DNA from 3 places in the Aminipila terrae genome. Region 2 is predicted to be linked to each of the others. Evidence: riboswitches for the same ligand, from Rfam matches in the RefSeq annotation. Region 2 holds a riboswitch; each other region holds the start of a gene.
What was found. Region 2 has a riboswitch for cobalamin ahead of Ami3637_RS08915 (PQQ-binding-like beta-propeller repeat protein). Riboswitches for the same ligand answer to the same signal wherever they lie in the genome.

Region 1 (9,241 bases), 1.4 Mb from region 2:
GATTTGTAAAAAATGGACATACATTAGTAGAAAATATATTACAGTTCAACATAAAAGGAAACGGATTTAAGCACATTCTTTCAGAGACCAGTGCTAATCAAATGGCTACAGAGCAGGGATTTTATGCGTTAGTTTCTGTTCAGAGACAATTAGATGGAAAAAGCAGCATGTACAGAATGACTGATGGGAAAACTGCGGAAGCATCAACTCAGGCTACTGGTACTGATAAAACGGTATCAGGATTAAAAGATAAGAATGCCGATGTGAAAGCAATGCCAGTTACTAAAGAAGGCAGGACTTTTACAGACATTAAGGGGCATAAAAATCAAAAAGCAATTGAAGCTTTAGCTTCCAGGAGTATTATTAACGGTAAAACCGATACTGCTTTTGAACCAGATGCAACTATGACTAGGGCAGAATTTGCAACTATTGTGGTACAGGCACTTGGACTTACCCCAAAAGCTGACAATGTATTTAAAGATGTGCCCGATAAGGCATGGTATGCAGGCTATGTAGGGACTGCATACAAATATAAAATTGTAAGTGGTATATCTGCAACAGATTTCAATCCAAATGGAAGTATTACAAGACAGGAAGCTGCAAGCATGGTAGCCCGTGCGGCTGCTTTGTGCGGCATGAATACAAATATGGATGCAGCAACCATACAGAATACACTTGCACAGTTTACGGACTATGTGGATGCAGCCTCATGGGCCAATAGTGCATTAGCATTCTGTTATAGCAATGATGTTTTAGACAAATCTGATTTGACAATTTCCCCTAAAGCACCAATTAAACGCTGTGAAATTGCAGAAATGTTATATCGTATGTTAGGTAAAGCTGATTTAATGTAGGAGATAAGATTGTGAAAATTACTAAGAATAAAATCTATGCAGCACTTGCCATCATTGCTGTATTGTCGATTACATTCTTGTGGGGCGGAGGGTTTGCTAAAGGCAGCCCTTCCTCTGATTTAAAGAGTAAAGCCACTGTAGAAGCATCGAAACAAGATGAAGTGAGCAAGGGTGCGGTCGCTGTAGACACAGAAAAAAAGGTCGCTACGGTTACAACACAAGAAGCCTTAAAAACTGAAAAGGCAGTAGAAACAACAAAGCCTGCGGTAAAAACTGCAGAAGTTAAAGTGAATAAAAAAGATGTGGCTTATAGTGAATCCAAAGGAATGGCAATTGATCCATCAACGGGAAAAGACAAATACCAGACGGATCCAGTACCAGACGGAAAACCTGTACCAGTAGAACCAGGGTCTGTTAGCGTGACTAAGAATGCAAAGACTTGTACTATGTCTATTGAATGCAAGACTATTTTGGACAATATGAACAATCTGAATAAAGAAAAAGTGGAATTAGTCCCAAAAGACGGGGTTATCATGCCTGCTACCACTGTAACTTTTTATGAAGGGGAAAGTGTATTTAATCTGCTTCAGAGAGAGACCAAAAAGAACAAAATACATATGGAGTTTTCCAATACTCCAATTTATAATTCCGCTTATATAGAAGGAATACATAATCTCTATGAGTTTGATTGCGGAGAATTATCAGGATGGATGTATAAAGTGAATGGATGGTTCCCTAATTATGGATGCAGCCGATATCAGATAAAGCAGGGAGATGTGATTGAATGGGTTTATACCTGTGATCTGGGCCGCGATGTTGGGGCGGATTTGATGAAAAATAAATGCTATGCAGATGCATTTTCTTCTTATCATCCCTTTGTAAATTTTTTATACTTTGCCTTGGTACTATTTTTTTCTATGGTATTGATGCATCCTGTCTGCTTAACGGTTTCCCTGATTGCAGCATTTTGGTATTCAATTTATATTAAAGGTAAAAAAGCGGCAAGATTTAATTTTTTAATACTCCTTCCTATGTTGGTTGTAACGGCTATTATTAATCCGGCATTTAACCATGCGGGTATTACCATTTTAACCTATTTGCCTAATGGAAATCCCTTGACTCTGGAGTCAATTTTATATGGAGTCGCAGCAGCTACTATGCTGGCGGCGGTTATATGCTGGTTTTCCTGTTACAATGAGGTCATGACTTCCGATAAATTTGTATATTTATTTGGCAGGATTATTCCTGCATTGTCATTGATACTTTCTATGATACTCAGGTTTGTGCCCCGGTTTAAAGCCCAGATAAAAGTAATATCTAATGCACAAAAATGTGTTGGTAGAGATGTTTCTAATGGAAGCGTTATACAACGGGCAAAAAACGGGATAACTATTTTATCTATTATGGTGACATGGGCCTTGGAAAATGCCATTGAGACGGCAGACAGCATGAGGAGCAGAGGCTATGGACTGCCGGGAAGAACGGCATTTTCTATATTTCATCTTGACTCCAGAGATAAAAAGGCATTAGCGGCCATAGCAGGATTAGGACTTTGCGTACTGGCAGGTCAGATTTTTGGAATTCTCTATTTCCGATATTATCCTTCTATGAAAGGGAATCCCTTAGAAATATTTTCATATTTTCCTTTTATTGCTTATGCCGGATTATGTATCGTACCAATTATTATTAATGAACAGGAGAAAAGACAGTGGACAGCTACTCAATTAAACAGTTAAATTTTTCTTATCCTGAATCACAGAAACAGATATTAAAAGACATTAATCTAACCATCTCTCAAGGAGAATTTGTTACATTATGCGGACCTTCCGGTTGTGGTAAGACCACTTTACTTCGTCAGCTAAAACCTATTTTGTCACCTCATGGTGTCCGGGCCGGCCAGATATTGTTTGAAGGAGAAGAACTTGAAAATTTAGACCAGCGAATGCAAAGTTCCAGAATTGGATTTGTGCTGCAGTCACCAGATAACCAGATTGTTACTGATAAGGTATGGCATGAGCTGGCCTTTGGGTTAGAAAGTCTTGGATATGATACACCTACCATTCGGCTCCGGGTGGCAGAAATGGCTTCATTCTTTGGAATACAGACCTGGTTTTACAAAAATGTATCTGAACTGTCTGGTGGACAGAAGCAGTTACTGAATCTGGCTGCAATCATGGCAATGCAGCCTTCTGTACTGATTTTAGATGAGCCTACCAGCCAGCTGGATCCTATTGCAGCGTCAGACTTTCTGGCAACCATAGGGAAAATCAACCGAGAACTGGGGACTACAGTAATCATGACAGAGCATCGCCTGGAAGAAGTACTACCCTTGTCCGATCGGGTTATAGTAATGGATGAAGGCAGTGTGATTGCAGATGACTGCCCAAAGAACGTGGGGCAGGAACTTAGTAAGATGAAACATAAAATGTTTTCTGCAATGCCTGTTCCTATGCAGGTTTATGCAGCAGTTCCTAATAATTTAGAATGTCCTATTACCGTTAGAGAAGGCAGAGTGTGGCTAAACACATTTAAAGAGAGTAAACCTCTGTTGCCTTTAATTGAACAGAAATCAAAAAATGATAAAGAAAGTAAGAATGCTAATAGAGAACAATGGATGGTAGAGCTGGATCAGGTATGGTTCAAGTATGAAAAAGACTTGCCGGATGTAGTGAAAGGTGTAAGTCTCCAGGTAAAAAAAGGTGAACTATTTACTCTTTTAGGAGGAAATGGAACCGGTAAGAGTACGACTTTATCCTTGCTGTCAGGGATTAATAAACCATACCGTGGATCTGTAAAAATAGAGGGGAAAGTTCTATCGGATATACCGGATAATGAAAAATTTGGAGGCCTTTTAGGGGTACTACCCCAGAATCCCCAGGCTCTGTTTGTGAAAAAGTCTGTGAAAAAGGACTTACAGGAAATGCTTTCTTCAGTTCAAATTTCTAAGGAGGAAAAGGAGCAGCGAATAAATGCGGTGGCTGGATTATGCCAGCTAAATAGCCTTTTAGAACAACATCCTTATGACTTGTCCGGTGGTGAGCAGCAGAGAGCAGCTCTGGCAAAGGTTCTTCTTTTAAAACCAAAAATCCTGTTGCTGGATGAGCCGACTAAAGGTCTGGATGCGGAATTTAAACAAATATTTGCGGGTATTTTAAAAGGCTTAAAGGCACAGGGCATTACTATCATCATGGTAAGTCATGACGTGGAATTCTGCGCAAAGTACGCAGACCGATGTGCCATGTTTTTTGACGGAAACATAGTAACAGAGGGAACACCCAGGGAGTTTTTTAGCGGAAACAGTTTTTATACTACTGAAGCTAACCGTATGGCAAGACATCTGGTTCCGGAGGCGGTTACTGCGGATGATATCATTCAAGTCTGTGGTGGAAAGAAAAAACTTGAGATCTGTGAAATAAATCAGCAAATGAATTCTTTCTTTGATTTATTCACTTCGTATAAAAATTCAAAAGGAGACAAAATTAACAGCCAGAATATATCAAAGAATAAGCTTAAGTTCTTAGAGAAAAAAAAACAGCAATCTGCACAGGCAGCCAAAAAGAGACAAACCATTTGTGATCAGGTGGCTTTAAATGAGAGAAAGCTTTCTAAGAGAACTAAAGTAGCAGCAACAATGATTTTACTACTGATACCACTTACCATTTTTATTGGTATCTATTATTTGAATGACCGTAAATATTATTTTATTTCCATGCTGATTATATTGGAAACTATGTTGCCCTTTGTAATGATGTTTGAGGACAGAAAGCCTCAGGCAAGAGAGCTCATTGTTATTTCTATACTTTGTGCTATAGGCGTAGCTGGAAGATGTGCCTTTTTTATGCTTCCCCATTTTAAACCGATTGCAGCTATTGTTATCATTGCGGGGGTAGCCTTTGGGGGTGAAACCGGTTTCCTGGTAGGGGCTTTAATAGCCTTTGCCTCCAATATTTTCTTTGGACAAGGCCCCTGGACTCCGTGGCAGATGTTTGGATTCGGTGTAATAGGGTTTACGGCAGGGGTGCTTTTCCGGAAGGGAATATTGAGAAGTAATAAAATATCTCTGGCTATTTTTGGAGGCCTGGCTACGTTTTTTATTTATGGGGGATTTTAAATCCTGCGTCGGTTCTTATGTTTTATTCAAAGCCAACAGTGGAAATGTTTATACTAGCCTATATGAGAGGAGTTCCAGTGGATCTGGTCCATGCTACGTCAACGGTATTTTTTCTGTGGATTATGGCAGAAGCCATGCTTGAAAAGCTGGACCGAATTAAAGTAAAATATGGGCTGATACAGGAATGATTACATAAAACAATAGATAAATCAGATAAAGATACTGTGTAGAAATTTGTAGAATAATGTAGAAGATATCTTGACAATGATTACATATTAATGTTACCATTTAATAGTAAAACTTAATAAAGCATTTATGTTCTGCGAGGCTAAAATGTCTAACATGTTAATTGTAACTAAGGTGACCATAAGCTATGCAGCTAAGAGGGAAGCAGGTTAAAAGCCTGCGCGGTACCGCCGCTGTAAACGGGTAGTTTCTCCTATATGCCACTGAAATGTTTTCGGGAAGGCAGGAAGAAACGTTGATACGTGAGCCAGAAGACCTGCATAGGATGTTAGAAACGAACCGACGGTTAATCGGCAGAGTGATGAAAATATTTGTATTTTCTTTATACTATTAAACGTACTACATACAGAGAAAAACGGACTGTAGCAATATGCTACAGTTTTTTTGTATTATTAATTCTCTTGTTTTTGTTGTTGATAATAAGGAAATTTAAATATTAGGCACAGACAATAAGGGGGATATTACAGAGAAAACGGACTGTAGCAGAAATGCTGCAGTTTTTTTGTTACCTTTTTATGGGATGAAAACAGGTAAATAACTACTTGATAACGCTTACGCGATGATTTATAGAAATAAATAATGTTAATGAAGGAGAAAATGAAAATCATATGAAAAAGACAAATAAATTACTAAAAAGGGCTATGTCATTTTTATTAATATTAATTATGACATTTACCACGATACCCATGACTGCTTTTGCAGATAGTGCAGATTTGATAACAGTTTATGTGACCATAAGCGCGGAAGGTCAACTTCAATTTTCAAAAGATAGTGAAACTGGTATGGTACGAGTACCTATTACAGTATCAAAAGGAGCTACTGCCTTTGATGCACTTGTAGCAGCACATAATAAATATTATGAAGGAGATTATGTTGCTTCTGAAGATAAAGTATTTTCAAGATTCTGGGGAAACAATACTATGGACATTGGCTATTTTGTTAATGGTAAGATGGTACTAAATCGACAGAATCCAGTGTTTGAGGGGGATGATATAGAAGGGACAATTTATAATGATTATCTAACGGACATCTATGCACGTTTTGATAAGCAAAATGTTACTGTTGATAAAAATAGTGAGTTGTCTTTGACTTTAAAATATAATGATATTATCAATGGACCTAATGGAATGATGAATAAGGAGACTGTAAATAAGCCTCTTGCACAAGCTAAAATTTTAATTGGTGATCTGAGTACTGCTAATATACCTGCTAACGAAAGTGCAGAGTGGATTACTGATAAAGATGGAAAAATTACTATTTCCTTTGAAAATCCAGGGGTTTATTATGTTTCAGCTCAAAAGGAAGGGGTAAATATTATTCCTCCAATCTGTAAGGTGATTGTTACTGATCCTGTAAGTAATGAAGACAAAGAAGAATATGTCCGTGAAGATAAAGAGAAACTCACTTTTAGTAATTTTGGAGGAGAAAATACTTCAATAGATGATATAGATAAAAATTTAAACCTACCTGCCAACGGGAAAAGTGGCAACACTACTATTACTTGGACCTCAAATGATCAATCCACTATAAGTAATGATGGAACGGTTACTCAAACCATAGGTGAAAAAAAGACAGTTAAGCTAACAGCTAATATTGCTTATGGAAGTGTATCAGATACGAAATCTTTTAATATTACAGTTAAAGCAGCTAAGGATCCGAAGATTGTCAAAGATGAAGCACAGATGAAAGAAATAAAAGACAAGATTGCATCAGTTTATGCAGCTAAAAATTCTGAATGGTGGGGATCTTCTGCAACATGGTGGCAAGCCGTGGGAATGAGTGCCTATAAAAATACTTCTTCAGATACAATTAAGGTCGTATCCCCAGATGCTAAGCAGGCATTTATCAACAAGACCGTTTCTGATATTACAACTCTTGATAAAAAAGCATCTGTCAATGCCAATAAGTTTGCAAACGCCATCAATGGAATGAGTGCTTTTGGGTGTGATCCTACAGCGCTATGGACAGTAAACAAAACTAAAATAGATGCGGTCAGTCAATTAAAAAATATTAAGCTGGAAGATGCAAAGCAGGGTTGGTATTCGACAATAGCCCCTTATGTGCTGTTGTCATTAAATCAGGGAAACTACAATACTGATGACTTAAAAATAATATATATAAACTATTTGATTGATCAACTAAAAAATGCGGACTGGAGTTGGGGAGTAGACACCCCGGCAATGGTATTGCAGGGATTAGCTCCATACTACAACCGAGAGGATGTAAAACCTGAAATAGACAAGATAATATTAGCCTTATCTGAGAAACAGGACATTAATGGAAGTTACGGGAATCCTTACAGTGATGCTTCTATTATCATCACTCTGGCACAACTAGGTATTAATCCTGATACAGACAGTCGATTCATAAAAAATGGGAAAAGTGTAGTTGATGGTCTTTTGAGTTATAAATTAGATTCAAATGACGGATTTTACGTTACTGAAGGTAAGTATGATGAATATGCCACAGTCCAGGGCTTTCTGGCATTGATTGCTGCATCAGAAGTGATGGAAAATGGTCAGCCATACAATGTGTATGATTTCTCAAAAATAGCTAAAACGGATGCCTATGCCAATGGAACAGGGGGAAAGGAAGAAACGCCTAAAGATCCAGTGTCTGATAAAGAAATTAATGTGTCATTTATATTAAAATCAGATGCAGGAACCTGGATTCCTAAGACAACTACTACTGTGAAGTCAGATGCAACCGTATATCATGCATTTACTAAAGTTTTAAATGAAAAGGGATTTAATTATATAATATCAAATAAAAACTACGTATCTTCTATAACTAACCCATCAGGCAAGTGTTTATCTGAGTTTGACAAAGGAAAAAATTCAGGATGGCTTTATAGTGTGAATGGTAAAGTTCCTGCTAATGCATTGACCAAGTGTAATTTATACGATGGAGATAATATCGTATGGTACTATACCACGGACTGGACAAAAGATCCGGATGCAGTAGAGGCAGCTGGAGGAAAATCAGCTATTAAGGCTCTGGAAGAAACTGAAAAAGATAAAGCCACAGGAAAAACTGAAGTGCAAGCCACAACAGATAAAGATGGAAAGGCATTGGCAGAAGTAAAGACAAAAGATATTAGTGATGCTATAGAGGCTGTTGTAAAAGCCTCAGAAAAATCAGGTTCTACAGCTAAAAAAGAAGTGAAGATAGTGGTAAAGGCAGATGATAAGGCAAAAGAGGTAGAAACCAAACTGCCTAAAGACTCTATGGTGGAACTAAATAAGAAGGTTGATGTTGTAACTGTGCAAACCCCTCTTGCAGATATTGTTTTTGATAAACAGAATTTAGAGCTTATGTCAAAGAACATCAATGGGGATGCCAAGCTGTCAGTAAGAAAAATAGACATTGCTAAAGAAGGAAATATTTCAGAAGAAAGTAAGAGTAAAATTAAGGAGAAAGTCGGCAACAGACCAATTTTTGACTTTAATTTAACGGTAGGAGATAAGAAAATCTCTAATTTTGCAAATAATGTACAAGTTTCAATACCGTATACAGCAGCAGAGAGTGAAAATGTAAATGGAATTGTTGTTTATTATATAAACGACAGTGGAAATTTACAAACAGTTAAAGACTGCAAATATGATTCCAAGACAAAGATACTGACTTTTTCAACCAATCATTTTTCTAATTACGCGGTAGGTTATAATAACATTTCCTTTGATGATATATCAAAACATTGGGCAAAGGATCAGATTGTATACTTAGCAGCAAGAGATGTGGTAAAAGGTGTAAATAATGCAGGATTTGCGCCAAATGATAAGGTTACCAGGGCTGAATTTGTTCAAATACTTGCCAACCTGTCAGGGGCCGATTTAAGTAAATATGATGATTCTAAATTTAAAGATGCTAAAAAAGGAGTCTGGTTTGCAAACTCAGCAGCATGGGCAGCTGAGACGGGGCTGGTAACAGGAAATTCAAACAATGATGGTACGGTATCATTTAATCCAAATGAAAGCATTACGAGACAGGATATGGCTGTAATCCTTTCAAGATATATGACTAAGATTGA
Region 2 (11,168 bases):
CTTCGGCACATGGTCAGGGCATTATTTAGGAACTTATTATCAGTATGATCTTGATAATGAGGAGTTAAAAACTTTTAATCCAGGCAATGGCGGCTTTTATCGGGCAGGTGCTGTAGTAGAGGGTAATTATGTTTATTTTGGTGGAGACAAAGGATATCTTTATGCTCGTCCGGTAGGTAATGATTTTGACAATACTTCGGAAGGGAGCGTTATCAATTTGTCAACTGTAGGAGGAGTGGAATCAGGGAATGTGCGCAGCACTATTTCTCTGGTAGACGGACATCTTTACTTTACCAGCCAGGGTGGTTATTTATGGAGCTTTACTCCTGAAGAAGGAATCCCGACTTTAGACTGGAAAGCTCAGCTGGCAGGAACCTCTACTTCTACTCCAACAGTAGTAGGAGATAATATTTATGTGGGTTACTACAGTGGATTTACTGCCGGAGGCGTCCAAAAGGTAGCCAAAACAGGAAACCATGAAGTTTCTTCCGTCGCAGAACCGGGACCTGTACTAAGCTCTATATTAGTATATACAAAGGGTGGAGTAGATTACCTCTATTTTACTACTAATTCTCGAACTGGAGCAGGCTATTGTTTCAATGGAAGCAATGGAGCAAAAGTATGGCAGACACCTGGAGAGACCTATGCATTGCAGGGTATGGCTTACAGCGGAGGTGTACTGACTTTTGGAAATGATAATGATAGTTTTTATGTAATAGGAGAAAGATATGTGCCACCGACACCGCCTGAGACATCGATACCTAATAATACAGGAGAATTATTATGGCCTGCAGATTCATCTGAAGTAACGCTGTGGTTTGGACAAATTGATGAACAGTATACTGCGGTAAATAAAGGGATGAATATTCAGGGTACGGCAAATAGCAATGTCTATTCTGTCTGCGATGGTGTAGTGGCATATAAAGGTTATTCATCTACGTACGGCAACCTTCTTTATGTAGATTTTAAATACAACAATATTACAATGCAAGTAAGATATGGACACTTATCCGAAAGTTCAAGTTGGGGATGTAGTTAAACAAGGTGATGTAGTTGGACAAATGGGACGAGACGCTAACACTGGGAAAGGATTAATTGAAATTGTTTTCTGTGAATCTAAGGATAGCAAGCCATGCGATAAAAATGGCAAGAACATTCAGTTAGTAGACCCCATTCAGTATTTAGAGAGACCAATGAGTGACATTTCATATCTGGAGAAAGACATGACCACTATGTTAGACACTACAGGGTTAGGAGATACACCAGTTTACCCTTCTATCATTTGGCCATGGGAAGACAAAAATGATCCAGATATAAGGTACAGGGAGAATAAGGATGTTAACATTGATCAGGCATATTTAAGAAAACTCATAGTTGAGTATGGAAGAGAAATCGATAAGACAATTACACATAAAAATATAGAGAAAAATGGAATCATTACGTATGATGCAAAGAGCGGTATCACTACAGTGAAATTAAACGGTAGGAGTAAAAGGTATGGAGTTTCCCTTGGAAATGCTCAGATAAAGAACAACAGAATGATTGTGAATCGGGAGCAGGTTTGGTACGATTTAATAGGAAAGACATATCATTCTCCAGATGGGGGAACATGGTATGCGGATAAAACAAGTCCGATATTTGGAGGAGTATGGCAGTGCGTTTATTTGCCGAAAGATATTGCTAATGATTTATATTTAATAACGGAGGGCACACATATTGAAAAGGTTCTGTATGATAAAGCAGCAGGAGCGTGGGATGCAGGAACTGCGGCCGCTTTATCAGGATTTTGTACTTGGGTATACACAGAATATGGTGTTACTATATCCGTTGCCAGGGCTAGTTTTCTGGCAGGAGCAATTGTTTGCTGCTATGATCTTTCAAAAGCTTGGGAAAGAGACTGTTTTCGAGAGGCAGTCATGCAGTGTGGTGACAATGAATTTGTAAGAATCTCTTTTATAATTACAGATGGTGGTATCGTAAATACATACAGAATTACAAAAGAGATTAAAGATGTGTACCGGTATCAGGGAACATTTAAACCGGGGTATTATGAAAGTTATTCTAAGGTAAAGAAGTAGGGGAGATATATGAAATACAGACGCAGATTGGACGTGGTTATTACTATTGTTGGTATATTTACACTAATTTTTTCCATGCTTGCTAGGAGGGGAGACGCACCGCAAACTTTTGCAAGACTGGGAATTAATATTAACTTTATATCATCGCTAATTCTGGGTAGTATACTTTTTTACTGGACTTTTGAAGCAAGAGCGTATAAAAGATCTTTACTGGAATCCATAGCATGTTTCCTATTAAGTATAAGTTCTTTTTTATTGGCAATCTGCAGTTATTATACAACATGGAAATTTAGTGATATTAGTTTGATGATCATTATTGTTCTGTCTATAGTAGCAAGCACTATTTTTTGGCAGTCGAGCATAGGAATAAAAAAATTGCAGGCATAAAGACTGATAAAGATTTAAATCAGAATTAAGGAGATAGGCTAAACTGCTTTAGACTTTCTTAGCAAGAGCTAAGGCTATTATAAAACTTATATATAATCAATAGATTAGAGAAGTAGAACGTTTTAGAGGATTGGCATACAATGAGTTAGAATAAGATTCGGATGCTGTAGGAAACATCATTATAATTAAAACTGTTGGAGGATGGTTATATAACCTTCCAACAGTTTTAATTTGTGGGCGGTATTTGATAAAAAATATAAGAAATATTTAATTAAGAATAATGTTGAAATATAGAAATTAAAGTGATATTATAGTTGGTGAAAATATAAATATTTACATTTTATATATAATTATGAAATTTCGACAATATTAAACAAATTTCGACAAGAAGAGCTATTCAATTAAATAAATATCTATGTCTGTCGGCGGGAGCCGGCAGCTAAGAGGGAAGCCGGTGAGAGTCCGGCACGGACCCGCCGCTGTAAACGAGGAGTTCCTGCCCATTCATTTGCGTGACGCAAATGTCCACTGAAAGCAAACAAAGCTTTTGGGAAGGAGGGCAGAAATGTGGATACGTAAGTCAGAAGACCTGCATGGATTGAAGAAGTAACCGGTTACGAGGTAAATGACCAGGGAATTGTATTTTAAATTCATTTTTTAAAATAAATTAAGAAAACAGTGAAAACGGACTGTGGCAGATTTGCTATAGTCTTTTTTTGTTGTCCAAAAGAGAAAGGGGGTGAGCATTATTAAAAAAAATATGGCAATTACGCCGTATAAATATTTGTTTTATTATCTAATATCAAAGGAGGAACAAAAGAAATGATAAAATTAAAGCTAAGAAAACCGTTAGCAACCCTTATGATTATAGCTATGGTCATGAGCATGGGGCTCACTGCATACGCTGCAGACTGGCCAACCTACCAGGGAAATGATATTCACAACGGGATTATCAATGCAGCACCAACCAACGGAAGTCCAAATGTCACACGTATTGATCTGCCGAAAAATGGATCCGGTTGGGATGGTGTGGATTCAGCAGCTGTTATGGAAACCAGAAATGGAAATACCTTTGCTTATATACTTTATGACGGATATAAAGTTGCAAATGATAAGGGTGGCGGCAGGCTAGCTAAAATAGACTGTTCGGCATCTACTCCACAGGTAGTATGGGAAAAGCAGATTACCCAGAGTTCAGGATTCCAACTATCCTCTCCTTACCTGGATACTGAAAACCGATGCATCTATGTGGGGGCATCCGGATTTAATCAGAAAGCAAATAACGATGAGCTGACATTGACTGGAGGAGCAATCACAGATTGGTCTGTATCTTCTGCAGGAACAACTTTGGAAAATGGTAAGGTTGTTGTTTCAGGTAACCAAACTGTTACTTTGACTCAGACAAATACTAATTTAACTAGTGGTGAGACTCATCGTTCTGCCACTGGCGTAAAAATCAACGGAAGCAATGTAAATATGATTATTACTGCTAAGCTTAACGGTACTACAGTAGGAAGTAAGACCTTAAACGCTTCTAACCTAATCGATGGACATTACTATCTGAATGATAATTTCCAATCTACGGCAGAATCTGCTGTAAATACAGGGACAAATAATACGCTGGAATTTACCTATGAAATTTCAGGAAATGATAGCAATACTGTGGAGATTGAATATTGCCAATTGTATGAACAGAACAGTTCTATTACAAAAGTAACAAATATTGACGAAGAACCTACTACAGAATTGTCTTTAGCAGTGCCAAACAATGCACAGATCAATACTCCTATAGTAAAGAATGGGGATTATCTGTATTTCGGAACATGGTCAGGAAATGCAGGAACATATTATCAGTATGACATGGATAATAAGGAGTTAAAAGAATTTAATCCGGGTAATGGCGGTTTTTATTGGGCTGGTGCTGTTGTAGATGGAGATTATGTTTACTTTGGTGGAGATAAAGGTTTTCTGTATGCTCGTCCGGTAGGTGATGATTTTGATAATACTTCAGAAGGAAGTGTTGTTAATTTATCCACTATAGGTGGAGTGGAATCAGGGAATGTGCGCAGCACTATTTCACTAGTAGACGGACATCTTTACTTTACTAGCCAGGGTGGTTATTTATGGAGCTTTACTCCGGGAGCAGGAACACCAACATTAGACTGGAAAGCTAAGCTAGCAGGAACTTCTACTTCTACTCCAACGGTAGTAGGAGATAATATTTATGTAGGGTACTACAGTGGATTTAGTGCTGGAGGCGTTCAGAAGGTAGCAAAGGCTGGAAATCACCAGGTTTCTAACGTAGCAACACCGGGACCAGTACAAAGCTCTGTATTGGTATATACAAACGGTGGCGTAGATTACCTATACTTTAATACAAATTCTGGAACTGGAGCAGGATATTGTTTCAATGGAAGTAACGGAGCAAAAGTATGGCAGACACCGGGAGATACCTATGCATTGCAGGGTATGGCTTCCAGTGGTGGCGTGCTGACTTTTGGAAATGATTATGATCATTTTTATGTTGTAAAATAATAAAGAATGATAGATAGGCTAATCTGAGCAACTATACAAAACAAGAAAAGGATGTGCCCCCGCCTAAGGTGACGGACACATCCTTATTTAAAGTAGAGGATGGTAAAAACAATGAAGCATAGAAAGAGAAACTTTCTTTTGAGTTTAGTGCTATGTATGGCTTTGCTTTTGGGACAGGTGATGCCGGCAGTATGGAGCTATGCAGAAAGCGATATCACAGTGCAGGCAGGTGAGACGGAAAAGATTCAATTAAACGAAGCAAAAGGGACGGATTCTTCTATAGATATTACTGAAAGTGAAAAACAAGATATGAATGAAGGTACAAATTCTGAAACAGACACGAAGGACGGGAGTGTAACCCAAGATAATGAGAGCAAAGTTGATAGTGACAAAAATGAAAAATTTACTGTTGAGGAGAGTTTAAAAGAAAATACAGAGACAACCGGCAGCAGTATTGATACAACAGCAACAACAGGGAGTGCTGTTGGGGAAGATAAAAAACAACAGACAGCAGTATAAATACTGAGACTGAACCAACCGAATCAAAGGATACCTTGAATGAACTGCTTGAGGATAAAGTTGTTGAGCCAATTATGGAAGTTCTTGAGGAGGTATTAGGCGGACCGGTCAATATAAAGGATTATGATGCAAACTCAAAATCAAAAGAATATTTTATTGAAGATACAGAGGGATTAAAAAAATTGAGGGAATTGGTCAACAGTGGAACTAGCTTTGAAGGAAAAAGCATAAGCGTGACCAAAGAAATTAATTTGCAAAATGAAGAATGGATACCTATAGGCACGGCGGCAAACCCTTTTGGCGGAGTGTTTGATGGGGGCGACAAGAAAATAACTAACTTAAAAATCGAAACTTCAAGCTTGGAATATATCGGGCTTTTTGGATATATCAAAAAGGCAACTATTCAAAATGTAAAGACTGAAAAAGGTAGTATAGAGGGAAATACATCAGAAAAAAACTTATATGCAGGAGGCCTTGTAGGCTGTGCAGAAGAAAGTAAATTTGTTAATTGTGGTAATACAGTAAGTATTGTGACTTTAAATTCCATTATAGATGCCAGAAAAAATGAAACTCATACTGGAGGCCTTGTAGGGTGTGTAAAAAAGAGTGATTTTACGAATTGTAGTAACAATGGAAATATTACCTCTTCATCAGAAGCACAGAAAAACTTGACACATAAAGGAGGAACAGGAGGAATTGTAGGTTCCGTGGAAGAGGGTAGTTTTACAGATTGCATAAATACAGGAAGAATTGAAGGAGGCTGGAAGACTGAAAAAAGTATTAAAGATTATCCATCAGGAGGGATCGTTGGAAAAATTAAAAACGGCTTGCTAAGCCGTTGCCAAAATAATGGAACAATTCATATTACTGGTCAGAATATAGGAGGAATAGCAGGCAAGTCAGAAGTTGACCAAGATAAGCCTGCTCTGTTTAGTGAATGTAAAAACAAAGGGGAAGTGGATGTAAAAGGCAGATATGTTGGAGGAGTGATTGGACGAGGAGAAACCGTCGATATTACAGCTTGTGAGAACCAAAAAAATATACAGGGCGAAAGTTATATTGGAGGCATAATTGGTGATTTAAGCAAAAAATCCAGTATCAAAGAGAGTTGTAACAAGGGGGAATTAAAGCATTAAAAGATATAGCGGGTGGAATAGCTGGTTCTGCGGGACAGTGTAAAATTCTGAAGTGTCATAATGATGGAGTTGTCTCGGCAGTTAGCTATGCCGGAGGCGTGGCTGGACAAATTGTTTCCAGTGAAGTCAGCAATAATTATAATATTGGAAACATCAATGCAAGCAAGCAGAATGCAGGAGGCATTTTAGGAAAATACAGTGATAGTAAGCTTTCATCATGCTATAATGTGGGAAATATAGAATCAATAGGTTCAAAAGGAGGGATTGTTCCAAGTGCTTCTAGTAACGTTTTAAATTGCTATTTCCTAGAAAACTGTTTAGTAGGTCCAACAGATGCAAAGTATGCTATAAGTAAACCTAGCGATTCCTTTTCTATTGGAGAGGTTGCTTACCTTCTAAATACTCAAGTGGAAGGAAACCGTTCCGATATTTGGGGTCAAGACAAGGAATATCCTGTTTTTGCGGATAATGAACATCCTTTGGTATGCAAAGCCGTCTTAAAGATTAATAAGGCAGAAGAGCAAACTACTGGTGGTTCTGTCATGCTGGAAAACAGTACAGAATCGGGGCAATATCTGGTAAAGAAAAATCTTACAGTAAGAGTAAAACCAGATGAAGGCTTCTTTTTGAAGCTTCTTAGCTTAAATGATGGTAACGGAAATAAAGTAAATAAATCCAGAGAAGATCAAAGTGACGGAAGCATTATATTTACTTTTGAAAATCCAGGTAAAGATATAACTGCAGAAGCTACCTTTGAGAAAAAAGGTGAGAATGTTCCAGATGAACTGAATATTATCTGGGATTTAAATGGAGGGACTGTTACTAAGGGAACAATGCCTAAACGTATAAAATATGGTGCTGTTTTAAAGGAACCTTCAGTTGAAAAAAAGGGTTATACGCTTATGGGATGGTATGTTGGTGAGAATCCCCAACCAGAGAAAGAACAGTCTTATGATTTTGATAGTGTAGTGACTGGAAATCTTACCTTAACCGCCATATGGTGTGAAGATGCTTTATATGTAACTTTTGATCCTAACTATGATGGAGCTGAATCTGAAGAACCTACACGTTTTGCCTTTGGCGGGAAATTTCAGTTGAAAGAAATAAGTAGACCAGCTCCTGAAGGAATGGAATATAAGATGCTGGGCTGGTATACCGAAAAACAAGACAAACAAACAGGTACAGTCAAAGGAACAAAATGGGAAAAAGATCAGGAAATTACTCAGCGTGGAAATCTGACACTTTACGCAGCATGGGAAAATGTAGATTTATTTGAAAACAACACAATAGAGAATCCTTTTATTATTAAAAATGCGGAAACTTTAAAGGCATTGGCAGATAAAGTGAACAATGGAAACACAAAAGATGGATATAATTGCAAATATTTTAAATTAGGAGAGGATATTGATTTAAAAGAAATTCAACCATGGACACCGATTGGAACAGCAGAACATCCATTTCAGGGCTATTTTGATGGTGATTATCATATTATTTCCAATCTGAATATCAATAATCCGGAGCAGGATAATCAGGGCCTTTTCGGGTATGTGTTAGGTAACGGTCAGATTAGAAATTTGTGCTTAGAAGATGTAAATATACATGGAAAAAGCAATGTAGGTGGCATCATCGGAAAGATGGAGGATTGTATTCATAGTTTTAAAAATTTAGGAGTAATAAGTGGTACTATATCCGGAACGGCGAACGTAGGTGGCATCATCGGAAGTGCTATACAAAAAAATTATAACTGTAAAGAGCCGTATACTTTAATGTTTAATTCAGCTAATATAACAGCATCAAGCGGAGCAGTAGGAGGAATAGCAGGAAGCATAAATACGAAAAATACAGCAAATGGTTGCTTTAATACTGGGAAAATTTCTGGAGAACATGCAGGAGCCGTTTCTGGGACAGGGTATGCAGGTAATTCGGATTGTTATTATCTCGATACCAGTGTCACAAATCCTGTGGATCGAGAGAGTGCCCAAGCAAAAAATGCTGAGTTCTTTAAGAACGGAGAAGCAGCATATACGCTTGACCATGGAAGTCAATTGGCTCGCACAGAATATTGGAGTCAGGGTGAGAGCTTTCCCATTTTTGCTGACAGCGAGAATAAAGCGGTATATAAGCTATCACTGACACAAGGAGAAAATGGTACTATTACTATAAGCGGTTTAAATGACAAATCCTTTAGATATGTAAAAGCAAATACAAAGGTAGATGTTACAGTATCGGCAGATAATAACTGGCTTTTAAAGCAGTTAAAAGTAACAGAGATAAAAACGGGAAAGGCAGTAGAAACACAAATAAAGGCAGGTAGAATAACACAAGTATCTTTTAATATGCCTACGGCTAATGTGTATATAACACCCATATTTGCACCTAAAGGGGAAGGGAATCTTAACATAAAATATGATTTGGATGGTGGAGCTTGGGGAGATTATACGGATCCTTCAGCACAGATTCCTTTTGGTACAGTGCTTAAACAGCCTTCTGTCAATCCTCAGAAAACAGGTTATGATTTCCGAGGCTGGTATGTGGGAAATCAAAAATATAACTTTACAGAAGCGGTAACAGAGGATGTAACTTTAACCGCAAAGTGGAGTACCCACGGTAAATTCATTGTAAGTTTTAATCTAAACCGGGAAGGCTGGTCAAAGGAAGAAATACCAGAGCAGTTTAAGGATCAGGAGATTGAGCCAAATGGAAAGGTAAACAAACCTGAAAATCCAAAATGGGTGTATAAAGATAAACATACGGCGTATAAATTTTTGGGCTGGTATACAGAACCTGTAGGAGGAAAAGTATGGGATTTCTCTAGTAACGTCATAAAAGAGGATACGGTTCTTTATGCCCAGTGGAAAGAAGTAGATGCTATGTCAGCGGGAACTTTAGAAGAACCATGTATTATTGATTCTGTTGAAATGTTGCAGTATCTGGCGGAGTGCGTGAATGAAGGCAATAGTTATAAAGGCTGTTATTTCTGTTTAATGTCAGATTTGGATTTAAAGGATATTCCTTCATGGACACCAATCGGAACCGAATCCGCTCCTTTTTCAGGACACTTTGATGGAAATGGTCATGTTATTCAAAATCTGACTATTAGTGAAAAAACAGATTATGCAGGTTTGTTCGGTAACATAAGCTTTGCTGAGGTGAAGAATTTAACTTTAAATGAAGTAAAGATTGAAGGCGGAAATTACGTTGGTGGGATTGCAGGAAAGGCAGAAGAGAGTTCACAAGATGGTCTCTGTGGCAGTCTTTTAAATTTAAGGGTCGATGGAACTATAACAGGAACAAATCAAGTTGGCGGTATTGCAGGAGCTATAGGTGGAGTTAGTCTTTCAAGCTCGAACTTCAGTGGAACTGTAAAAGGTACCAATCAAGTTGGTGGCCTTACGGGAGCCGCAGGCAAAAGCGATTTCTTGGGATCCAACTTTAGTGGAACAGTAACTGGTGCAAATCAAGTTGGCGGTATTGCAGGAGAGACTTATGGGGGAAAGCTGAATGATTGCAAAGTCAGTGGAAGCATAAAAGGAGAAGATAAAGTAGGCGGGATTTCTGGAAAAATAAGTTTTTACGAAAACAAACAGCAGGTTGAAAACTATGGAGCTAACATAGAAAACTGTTCCAATGAGGCAAATGTTGCAGGCTCCAATTATGTAGGCGGTCTGGCTGGATACGGTGAAGATATTAGAAATGTATATAAAGTTTATAATCAAGGAACCATTTCCGGACAGGATTTAACGGGTGGCCTTCTAGGACGGCTTTCACAAGGTGCTGTAAATGAAAAGGAATTTATTGTTTCCCTTTGCTACAATACGGGAAAGGTAAAGAGCACTGCCTCCGAAGCAAAGGGGGTAGGGGATTAATTGGAGTCCAAGAGAATCCTGAAAAGATTAAGGTAAATGATTCGTATAATGCTGGTATAATCGAAGCTCCGTCTACAGTAAATGTAGGAGGCATTGCAGGGACCAATTTCAAAAACATTACAAATTGTTACTATCTAGCATCGGGAAAGTCCTTTGCAGATGCGGCTTATAGTAAAGCCATGAAGCTGGAGGACTTTGAAAGTGGGCGAGCAGCCTATCTGATGGATGGTGGAACAGGAGTACATAGTAATGTATGGGGTCAAGGCATAGAACATCCGGTTTTTGCAGATGAAACACATCCTTCAGTGTATGAAATTAGTCTAAGCGTAACTGGAGCCGGTATTGTTTCAGGTGCAGGTTTGAAAGATGGGGTCAATTATAAGTCTTTTAAAGGAGAACAGACCATTGAAGTAAAACCGTCAGAAAATCATATCATCAGTTTGTTTGAAGTTGTAGATACAGCAGGAAAGGTACTTTACAGCGGTAGCGGAAAGGAATCTTTGCATTATCAATTGCCAAGTGGAAAGTCTATGAATATTCGTGTAGCTTTTTCTGAAAAGGCGAATAAGAAATTTACAGTAACCTTTGACTTTAGAGGAGGAAAAATTGACAATCAGGAAATGCTGAAAAAAACAGAAATATCATTT
Region 3 (11,168 bases), 1.3 Mb from region 2:
GGAACAATCAAACAAGGGAATATAGAGAAAGAAGCTACTAAAGATATTGGGGAAAATAAGGACACAGATAAGGAAAAAAATGAACAGATACAAGATGAGCATGAAAATAAAATTTCTGGAGAAACTGATATACAAAAAACAGGGGAAACAGATAATTCAGATATAAAGTCAAATGAAAAAATAAAGTTGCTGTCAGAAGAGGCACCACAGGAAGGAAACGTGCTGGAAAGTCAGCTGGATAAAGTGACAGCATATTATAAAAATTTGGGACAGGACACAGAACTCTCAACACCCATGGAAGGTGTAGCCCGTTTTGCGGTTGGCGAAAGAGCCAGTATGAAGGCTTTAAAAACAGCATCGCAGATGGAAGAGCAATACCATTTAAAATATCGTGAAATAAGTGACTTAAAATTTGGAGAAGCTAACGCTTCGGATACTTTATCTGAAACGACAAATGGAGTAAATGCGCAAACCTGGCTGGCACAGATTATATTGGATATCCTGGCAGCAGGTGGAGATCCTGCAGATTTTCAGGGGCATAACTATATACATGAACTGCTGAGTTCTCAGTCTGGGGAAACAGGATATTTTACAAATATTGAAAATAATACTAATCCTAAAGCCGCAGATGGTCTGGCTTTATTAGCACTAAATGCATATTGGGGCGATACCTGGCCTGCATATGGAGTGGATAGAGGTAAAAATATTTGTTTAAATAATATAAAATAAAGGCAACTACTGCCCTTGCTGCTTCAAACTCTTCTGCAGGGGAAATCAATAGCTTTAGAACAGCGCAATGGGGACTAAGCAATAAGATTCAAAACATTACCTTTTACAATAACTTCTGGCTGACACAGGGACTTTCTTTAGACAATTCGGAAGAAGCAAAATCGGGTACTGGTAAGTTAGCAACTGCTTTAGCAACACTAAAAGCTTCAGGAAAAACTGTTTATACTTCTCAATGTGAGACAATGGCAGCCTATATCGTTGCAAAACTTTCAACAGGGCAAGCGGTTAGTGAAGATGAGTGGAAGAAACTGGCGGGTTTCCAGATGGAAGACGGGCAGTATAAGCGCACGGCAAGTGCTTCATCAGCAAATGGAGAAGCTACTGCTATGGCTGCCATTGCTTTGGATTATGGAAAACGACTGGAAAGTGATGCAAACGCAAAATCAGTTTTTCTAAGACTGGCAGAAGCAAATCAGGCAGACCGTACCGCTGGAAAAGAAGCAGAAGAAGCAGTTTTTAAAACTGTGGCAGATTTAAAAACCACCGTGGATTCTGCGGCAACAGTAGATGATATTGTTGCTCTTATTAAAGAAAAAGAAGATACTGTTTCCTTAGTATCCTCTAATGAAAAAGTGGTTTCCTCTGCAGATAAAGAGGTTCATCCACTCCAACCGGGGGAGCCGGATAACACGGTTCAGCTAAAAATTATCATCAAAAGTGGTAACTGTGCAACGGTAATCCGGACAAAAGTTTTTAATATAGAACCAGAGGATAAAACATTTCCTTTTGGAAAAAATATGGAACTGTTAAAACAGTACTATAAAAGCTATCCGCTGGATAAAGCAAGCAAAGGCATTAACAAATGCCATCAGGCATTTTCGCTGGCTTCGTTAATGAATGATCCCCAGCTTGGAGGTATAGCGGACAATACACAGTTCTATGGCACAGGTGGGTACTATAGCGATGATGTAACTTTTAGGAACCCTGAAGCAAGTGCGGTGCTTGACTGGATTGCCATGGACAAAGATCCAAGGCAGTATATAAAGGTTTATCCCAGCACAGGATTGACAGAGCAGGCAGATTTAATTAGTGAAATGATATCTGGACAGTACGATAATGGGAGTTTTTCTAATCCTTCTTCAACACTCGGATATCCTGTAAGAAATTGTGTTGTAAACACAATGGCACTAGAGGCTTACTTCGGGGGAAAAGACTGGGGAAATGAGCAGCAGGCAGGAACCCATTATGGCAGAATAGGAGCTATTGAAGACATATTCTCGCACATGATAGATGCAAAAGATGACAAGTATGCAGAGGAACGTCAGGATATAAATGTAGAAGGTGGGCGGGCTTTAGCTGAGATTGACAGGGATGGATCTTTAGAAATTGATGGGCAGGTAGATCAGAGTCTTGCGATTATTCTATTCAGCCGCTGGTTAAATGATGGTACGCAAATTACCGTTAAGGGGGAGACAAAGCCGTTAAAAGAATTTGCGCAAAAAGAAATAGATGGAATTTTAAAGACTTTAAAGTTCGTTTATGATTTGGATAACTCAAAAAATTATGGAACAGAGGAATATGCCTATTATATTTCAGCTTTAGTTGCCAGTGGTCACAAAGATAAAGTGGATGAATACGGACTTTGGAACAAACTTCGTAACGGAAGAGCAGATAATGGAGCATTTTATATAAACCCAGTACATGATGATATGCCGTGGGATCCTGCAACCATGGGGGTTGCCATGGCCATGGGAGATTACCAGAATGGCAAGTCTATTTTGGCTTCCATGACTTATGATACTTCCATACTTACTGATGCAGAGGCTGTACAGAAAGATACCAACAATATCAAACTTCCAGACATTGCAACAGAAAAAATCTCCCTGCCTGTAAAAGGGTATTACGGGAGTACTATAGTATGGGAATCATCCAATTCAGATGTAATCAATTCTTCCACAGGGAATATAGTCAGACCAGAGCAAGGCCAAATGGATGCAGTCGTTTCGTTAACCGCTAATATTAAGCGAGGAGAAGCATCCCAGACAAAAACTTTTCTTGTAAAAGTGCTGGCAATTGCTGACCAAAACAATGAAAAAGGAACAGAAGACTATGATTCATTATCTATACCACTGTTTGTTACAGGAGATATAGAGCTGCCTACAACTGGGAAAAATGGAAGTAATATTGTGTGGGAGTCTTCTAAACTTGAGACTATTACAAATGAAGGTAGAGTAACTTTAGGAGATACAGACACAAAATTAACACTAAAGGCAACTGTAACAAATGGAACTTTTATTAAGGTAAAAGAATTCCAAGTGACTGTATCCAGGCAATTGTCAGATGACGTGGTGGATAAGGCTGTTGCTCAACTTCGCTCCTACTACAATCATAACAGAGATTTGACAAGCTCTTATTGGGATATTTTTGCAGCTAAATCCGTTTTGGGCGATGACTTTGATAATTATAACTTTAAATTATATGATGTAAAAAGTCATAGAGCCTCTTCTACTTGGCAGGGAACAGATTATGGGGCTGTTGTTCTGCAGATTTTAGCTCAGGGAGATAACCCTATAATTATCAGGGAGAAAACTATGTTGAAAAATTACAGAAATTTCTAGATGAAAAAAGCTGGGGAGCATGGGGCAGCCCTATTTGGGCAGCTATGGCTTTAGACGCAGCGGCAGCTGATCCACAGGCACATAAGTACAATAGAAATAGTATAGAAGGTTTTTTCAAAAGTCAACTAGGTGATTTGCAGTATGGTCCAGACCTTGCAGGATGGTCTTTAATTCCAATGGCAACCACTATGATGCGTAATGGAAATTCCGATACAACAGATGAATTAAATAACTTCATCGCAACATTAAAGGAAAAGCAAGAAAAAACGGGGATAAATAAAGGCTTGTTTAATACAGGTGGAGTAGATGGCGGAAGTATTGCATTATCCAATGGCTGCGTAGTAAGTGGCTTTACGGCTATGCAGAAGGCTGGTGTGCCAGGTTTTGATTTGACTAACGAAGAATGGAAAAAAGATGGCACTGGAGTTCTTGATACGCTGTATAACCAAGAGGTTGCTGGGAAAACTGATGTGAATACACAGATAGCCATTGAATTTGGAGATGTATATTACGGTGATAGTGTATGGAGAAGAATAGGGGTTAAACCTGAACAATTTGAAGAAACAATAAAAAGTGCAGGAACCCTTGTGACAGATGGTGACGGTAAATATACAACAAAAAGTTTTGACACTTTAAAGAATGCTTATGAGGCTGCATTACAGGTTAAAAATGATGCAGATAGAATGAAGAATTACTATTTTGGACAAAGTTATTTTAACTTAAAAGATGCAGTTGACGGACTGAAAGAAAAAGGCACTGCAGAGATATCCATTTACGGTAAAACAGGAAACAGCAAGATTTTAGAGAATGCTTCTGTACACAAAAGCGGAACTATATTGGATGTGTTACAGCAGACAGCTTTGGAAAATAAGATAAGCATTACTGCTGGCGATAAAGCTATTCAGGAGCTGGGAGGTGTTAAAACTGATGGTAAAGGGCAGTGGTATGTTTACAAAAAAACAGAAGATGGAGATGGTATCCGGATTACAGAGCCATTAAACCAGTATAATGTGGAAGAAGGAAGTTATTTAATATTTAAGTATTGTGAAGACCCTTCAAAACTACCAGATAATTCAACTTTAAATCAGCATTTGGTATACGATGCAGCTCAAGCATTGAAGATTGGTGGGGCCATTGATTCGAGCAATGAGGTCACAGGAGATTTACTTCTAACCAATGACGGATTATTTGGTACTTCTGTTACATGGCTTCCAAATAAGTTGTTTGCCATTAATGAGAACGGTAAAGTAACTAGGGATGCCAAAGAAGATATCATTGTGCTATTGACCGCAAAAATATATTTAAATGGGACAAGCACTCAGAAACAATTTACAGTAAAGGTAAAATCCTTAAATGGTGATTCTCCGGTTGTACCAACTTCAAAAAAAGCATATATCAGTATAGATGGTCCGGTAGGTGAAAAATGGGGTGGCAAATACGCTAAAACCGAAATAGAGATTGAATCCGGTGAGACGGCTTTCAGTCTGTTAGAAAAAACAGGAGCATCATTAAAGGTAGACAAAAATACTAAATATGGTGTTTACATAAGAGGAATTAATGGGCTGTCTGAATTTGACAGGGGCAATCAAAGTGGATGGATGTATCGGGTAAACGGAAAGTTCCCAGGACATTCAGCTGCTCTGGAACGAGTCTACCAGAATGATTATGTGGAATGGCTTTATACAAAGGATTTAGGACGTGATGTTGGGGGTATATTCCTGGAGTAGAAGGGAGTAAAGGTTCTATAACAGGAGGAACACAAAAAAATACCAATAATGTCACAGTTACAACTACAGCCACAGCAACTCTGAATGATACAACAAACGAAGCGAAGGCTGTTTTAAAATCAGATGATATAACCAAGGCACTAAAAGAATTACAGGATAAAGTAAAAAGTGCGCAGAAAGACGGAAAAACTGAAGTTGTACCAGAATTGAGAATAGACGTAAATTCAGACAGTAAGGCTTCATCAATAGAAACAATTATACCTAAGTCTTCAATAGTTACCCTGTCAAATGGTTTTGTGGAGGCAATCACTTTAAATACGGTCATAGGTGAAATAACTTTTGATAAAGATATTATAAAGGGCCTGACTAAGAATGTGGAAGGAGATTTGAGCATTAGTGTGGCAAAAGCAGAAGAAGGAAGTGCTACGGCTAAGCTATCATCTGCAACCGATGAAGTCAAGGCAAAATTAAAAGGCAGACCCGTGTATGAATTTACCGCTCGGAACGGAAGTCAGACCGTTTCTCAACTGGGTGGAACAGCCACTGCCACTCTTCCATATATTCTTGGAAATGGTGAAAAAGCAGAAGGTGTTGTGGCGTATTGGTTAAATCCTGATGGAAAGCTTGAAATTATTAAAAATGGTCACATGACAGATGACAGCAAGTATTTTGTTATGGAAAATAATCACTGGTCCACCTATGTGATTGGTTACAATGAAATAAAATTTGCTGATACTATTAATCATTGGGCGAAAAACAAGATTTTATATCTGGCAGCCCGAGATATCGTTAAAGGAAAAAGTGACACAGTATTTGCACCAGACAGCAATATAACAAGGGCAGAGTTTGTACAGATTCTTGCTAACATGAGTGGAGCTGATTTGAGTAAATACACTGGTTCAAAATTTAAAGATGTATGGGAAAATGCATGGTATGCAAATGCTGTGGCATGGGCAGTTGAAAATGGCATTGCAGGTGGTACAGGAAACGAGAAATTCTCACCATGTGCAAATATTACAAGGCAGGATATGTCTGTAATGATTTCAAAATATGTCGCCAGTATTTCTAAGAAAACTCTTCCAGAAACGAATAAAGCCTTGAAGTTTGCTGATGATTATGAGATAGCCAGCTATGCAAAAGATGCTGTTACGGTCATGCAGAAAGCAGGTATCATAAACGGAGAGAAGAATAACTTAGGATCATATAACTTTAATCCAAAGAACAAGGCAACCAGAGCAGAAGCAACTGCCATGATTGCAAATTATATGAAGTAATCATTTTAAACACCTTAAGCTTGTTTTATCAGACTTAGGGTGTTTCTTCTCTCTTCTAATTGACAAAGGTAAAATTTGTTGATAATATGAAATAAATAGGGAAAAGAGAAATTAATAAATAATGTAATTTATGTTCCGTTAACAGTTGATGCTGTTAATGGCTAAGATGGAACTCCGGTTAGAATCCGGGACGGTACCGCCGCTGTAAGTGAGGAGTCCGAGCCGCAGCTCTTTAGAAAGAGCAGTCACTGAGTGAAAACTTGGGAAGATTGGCAAAGGGTGATGATACATAAGTCAGAAGACAAACATAAATTGAATATACTTCGGTAAGGGTGAAGGCTTGCTTATATGCTGCAATTTTAGCATGTATAGAGCCCATTAAAACATATACAGTTAAAAACGGAACTGTGACTTTATTAGTCACAGTTTTTTTGTAATCGTATATAAATTAATAATATTAAAGATGAGGTTTGAATATAGGAAAAAAGGGAGGAAGGATAATATGCTGGAAAGCAAAACACAACTGATGGATTTCTTTAAAAAGCTGACACAGGAAAGATCTCTTAAAACGGAGATGGAATTTTATAAAGAACTCAATGAAACGATGCTATGGGTACCTGATGTTTCTTCTGGGCATGGAAACAACAAGAAGACTTTTGCTCTGTTAATGACTGCAGATGGAAAAAAATTAATTCCAGCTTTTTTACATAAGAAGTCAAATTTGGGCAGATTTAAAGAAGAGCAATTGATACAAATACCCTATAACAAGCTTAAATATATTATAATCGATGCTGAACCAGAGATAAATGGAATTGCCATTGCTCCTTATGAAGAAAACATAGTTCTGGACAAAAATTTAATGGATATAATAGATTCCCAGGCAACAGGAATGAATGTTCGAAGAGAAGAATATACTGGGCAAATGAGCCTGAGAATGCCAGACAGTGTACCCAGCGGAATGACATCAGCCTTAAAACGGTTTTTTGAAAGAAGTCTTGAGGTTGAGGCTGCCTGGTTAATGAAAGTCATGGGAGAAAATGCATATGGAGAGCATTGGATGCTGCTCATTGATTTTTATGGGGAAAAGAAGGAACTGTTCCCAAGAGTTGCAGATATAATGAAGGGATACATGAAACAAGGGGAGATGTTCGAACTTGTTCAAAAGACCAAAGATCTTATCGTTAAAGAAATAGAACCAGCAAGGATATATAACCGAGTGAGTAATAAAAATTTATTTTAACCCAGAATCAGGATAAAAATATAATTAGTTGTTGAAATATCCAAAAATTCTTTATAGAATAAAAGAGACTTAAATAAAACAAAAAAGATTAAGTTAAGCAAATGTAAAGGTTAGGTTGGATATGAAATGGACTGAAAAGCAGGCCGAAGCCATCGGGCTTAGAAATAAAAATATGCTGGTTGCGGCGGCGGCAGGTTCTGGTAAAACTGCTGTTTTAGTTGAAAGGATTAAACAATTAATCATAGATGAAGGTGTTTCTGTCAATGAGATGCTGGTAGTCACCTTTACTAATGCAGCAGCAGCAGAAATGAGAGAAAAAATCGTTCAGGCTGTAACCTCTGAGATTGAAAAGAATTCAGGAGATACAGCTTTTTTGCGTAGGCAGTTGAACATAATATATAAGGCCAATATCAGCACTTTCCATGCCTTTGCACTGGAAGTTATACGAAGATTTTTTCATGTGATTGGAATTGATCCTGATTTTAAGATCTGCGATGAAGCTCAACAGATCATACTTCAGGCAGATGCAATGGATGAGCTGTTTGAAGAAATGTTTGAAAAGGATAATGTTGATTTTACAACGTTCTTGAACAATTATGCTTCCAGCAAAAATGAAAATGCAGTAAAAGAAATGATACGGGAAGTATTCCAGACTATACAAAGTGTACCCGAACCGTGGGAATGGCTTGAAAATAGTGTAGAAAATTTAGCCATGGATGAAGAAAATTTTTTACAATCCGGTTTATTCAAAGAGATAAAGGAATATGTAGAAAAAGAACTTTTTTATGCCAGAACAAACTACGATAAATCTATTGAAATTTTTGAAGAAGCGGGAGCAGTAAAGTTTGCGGTAAAGTGCAGGGAAGACTTAGCAGCTATTGATGAAGCCATTGAAACTTTTGAATCAGGTAATTTTCAGAAGTTTGGTGAAAATCTTGGCAAAATTTCTTATGCAAGAATGGTAACCACGAAGGATGAAAAAGAGCCCTTTGATGAAGTTAAAGAGTTCGCAGCAATATACCGTGAACGATGCAAAGATGCGCTGAAGGAAATAAAGCAGAACTATTTTTCACGGCCTTTGCATGAGTACATTGAAGATATGAATAAAGTTCATCCATATGCAAAGACACTGGCGCTGTTGGTAAAAAGGTTCAGTGAGCATTACAGGCAAAAAAAAGAAGAGAAAAAACTGATTGATTTCAATGATATAGAACATTATGCTTTAAAAATATTAAAGAATGAACAGGCAGCGTGTGAATACAGAAATAAATTTAAATATATCTTTATTGATGAATACCAGGACAGCAATGTTATACAGGATACCCTTATCGCTGCTATCAAAGGTGAAAATAACTTATTTATGGTTGGTGACGTAAAACAGAGTATCTACAAATTCAGACTGGCAGAACCGGAAATTTTTGTTGAAAAATATGAACGTTTCAAGAAACAGGAAAACCAACAGGATGAGAAGATAGACTTAAATGTAAACTTTAGAAGTAAAGGTAATGTTATAAAAGCGGTAAATGATTTATTCGCAAGACTCATGGAAGGCTATGATGGTGATGCAGCCCTGTATAAAGGGGTATCCTATGAGGGAGAGCTTGATTATCCGGCAGAATTACATCTGGTAGATCAGAAAATTACGGAGGATATGGATGTTGATGAAGAAATCCGTGAACTGAAGTCTGCAGAAATGGAAGCTTTCATAGCTGGAAAACTTATCAAAGAATCTTTAGGCAAAAGCATCTTTGATGCAAAGAACAATATAGAAAGACCTATGACAAAGCGGGATATTGTCATACTTATGAGAGGACAGAAAAACTATGCGGATAAATTCCAGCAGGTGCTTACAGAGATGGATATACCATCCCATATAAATGACAGTGACGGATATTTTGATACCCTTGAAATTCAGATATTTTTAAACTTATTAAGAATTATTGATAACAGAAGACAGGATATTCCTTTAATAAGTGTATTACATTCCTGCATTTTTGATTTTACTGTGGAAGAACTGGCAGAGATAAGAAGTAACTGCAAGAATACATCCTATTATGAGGCATTTTACAGATATGCAGCCATAAATCCGCATATTCATAGCACTTTATCAGAAAAATGTATTGACGTACTAAAAAAACTGGCAGAGTGGAAACAGGTTTCTGAATTCATGCCACTAGATGAATTAATCTGGAAGTTGTTATGGGATACTGGATACTTTACCTTTGTGGGGCATTACCAGGGGCAGACAAAGACAGGCAAATCTCAGAGCCTTAATAGATAAGGCTGTTCAGTTTCAATCATCCCAGATGAAAGGTCTTTACGGCTTTATTACCTATGTTGATGCTGTCAAAGATAAAAAAGTCCCCATGGGCCAGGTAACTCTTGTAGGGGAAAATGATGATGTTGTCAGGATTATGACCATTCACAAGAGCAAGGGATTGGAGTTCCCAATGGTTATTGTAGCGGGTATGGGAAAAAGGTTTAATAATGCCAATTCCAGAAAGCCAATTGATTTGCATAAAAACATTGGACTTGGTATTCGTTACATAGAAAGAGAAAAACATTTTTATAAAAAAACATTACTTCAGATGGCTATTGACAACAAGAGAAAACAGGAGGACATGGAGGAAGAGGTCAGAATTCTTTATGTGGCACTGACCAGGGCACAGGATAAGCTTGTATTACTGGGTTGTGTAAAGGATCTGGAGAAATACCAGGAAGCAAAGACTGGTATGGATGGACCGGATGTATTCAGAGCATCCAGTTACCTGGATATGATTATGCCAGTTATTTCAGAGAGCAGTATTTCAGTATATCACCATAATGCACAGGAAATTTCATTTGATAATGTGAGAAACCATGTAAACAGGGAGCAACTCAGGGAATTCCTCAATAACATAGAAAAAGAACAGGTGAAGAATGAACAGATGGCAGGTTTTGCGGAGATTTATGCCCAGATTGATAAACAGTTATCTTTCAAATATGGATTTGACTATGCCAGATTGTTAAAATCAAAATTCTCTGTTAGCAAGCTTAACAAGATAAGCGGATTTTTGTCGGAAGAAAGCATCACTCCCGAACAATATGAACGACTTTATTATGAAACTTCTTATGAAGCAGCATTGGCAGTTCCTCAATTTGCACAAGACATTAAAACTGGATTTAGTGCATCAGAACGTGGGACTATTATGCATAATGTATTAGAACATTGGAATTTCAGAGAAGGTTACGTTGAATGTTTAGAGAAGGGGAATAAGGCATTGGATTATGTCCGATGTTTTGTTACAGAACTTGAAGAAAGGCAGCTGCTTACTGAAGAAGAAGCGGATGAGGCCAGAAAACATGCAAAAATGATAGTGGAGTTTCAATGCTCATCTTTAGGCAAAAGAATGGCCCAAGCAGATGAAATATATAGAGAGACCCCCTTTAACTTAATGAAAAAAATTAAAGGGGAAGATATAATCGTACAGGGTATTATCGACTGCTATTTTAAAGAAGGAGATGAATACATACTACTGGACTATAAAACCAATAAGGTCAATAACCCTCATGATCCGGATGAAATTATCTATCTTAAGGA

Region 1: it holds a riboswitch for cobalamin, as region 2 does, so the genes downstream of both, Ami3637_RS02410 (S-layer homology domain-containing protein) here and Ami3637_RS08915 (PQQ-binding-like beta-propeller repeat protein) in region 2, are expected to answer to the same signal.
Region 3: it holds a riboswitch for cobalamin, as region 2 does, so the genes downstream of both, Ami3637_RS02495 (enhanced serine sensitivity protein SseB C-terminal domain-containing protein) here and Ami3637_RS08915 (PQQ-binding-like beta-propeller repeat protein) in region 2, are expected to answer to the same signal.

The regions. Positions count from the first base shown of each region.
Region 1 is NZ_CP047591.1:511,530-520,770, reverse strand. It holds gene Ami3637_RS02430 (S-layer homology domain-containing protein) at 1-854, shown strand, start outside; gene Ami3637_RS18160 (DUF4430 domain-containing protein) at 866-2,590, shown strand; gene Ami3637_RS02420 (energy-coupling factor transporter ATPase) at 2,563-4,965, shown strand; gene Ami3637_RS17205 (hypothetical protein) at 4,983-5,153, shown strand; cobalamin riboswitch at 5,307-5,489, shown strand; gene Ami3637_RS02410 (S-layer homology domain-containing protein) at 5,820-9,241, shown strand, end outside.
Region 2 is NZ_CP047591.1:1,861,284-1,872,451, forward strand. It holds gene Ami3637_RS08900 (hypothetical protein) at 1-1,039, shown strand, start outside; gene Ami3637_RS08905 (hypothetical protein) at 999-2,078, shown strand; gene Ami3637_RS08910 (hypothetical protein) at 2,088-2,465, shown strand; cobalamin riboswitch at 2,864-3,076, shown strand; gene Ami3637_RS08915 (PQQ-binding-like beta-propeller repeat protein) at 3,288-5,000, shown strand; gene Ami3637_RS08920 (hypothetical protein) at 5,112-5,519, shown strand; gene Ami3637_RS08925 (hypothetical protein) at 5,555-6,655, shown strand; gene Ami3637_RS08930 (InlB B-repeat-containing protein) at 6,754-10,521, shown strand; gene Ami3637_RS08935 (InlB B-repeat-containing protein) at 10,461-11,168, shown strand, end outside.
Region 3 is NZ_CP047591.1:535,202-546,369, reverse strand. It holds gene Ami3637_RS02520 (hypothetical protein) at 1-25, shown strand, start outside; gene Ami3637_RS02515 (hypothetical protein) at 187-729, shown strand; gene Ami3637_RS02510 (immunoglobulin-like domain-containing protein) at 972-3,347, shown strand; gene Ami3637_RS02505 (DUF4430 domain-containing protein) at 3,392-5,074, shown strand; gene Ami3637_RS02500 (S-layer homology domain-containing protein) at 5,281-6,348, shown strand; cobalamin riboswitch at 6,462-6,673, shown strand; gene Ami3637_RS02495 (enhanced serine sensitivity protein SseB C-terminal domain-containing protein) at 6,851-7,588, shown strand; gene Ami3637_RS02490 (UvrD-helicase domain-containing protein) at 7,710-9,869, shown strand; gene Ami3637_RS02485 (3'-5' exonuclease) at 9,895-11,168, shown strand, end outside.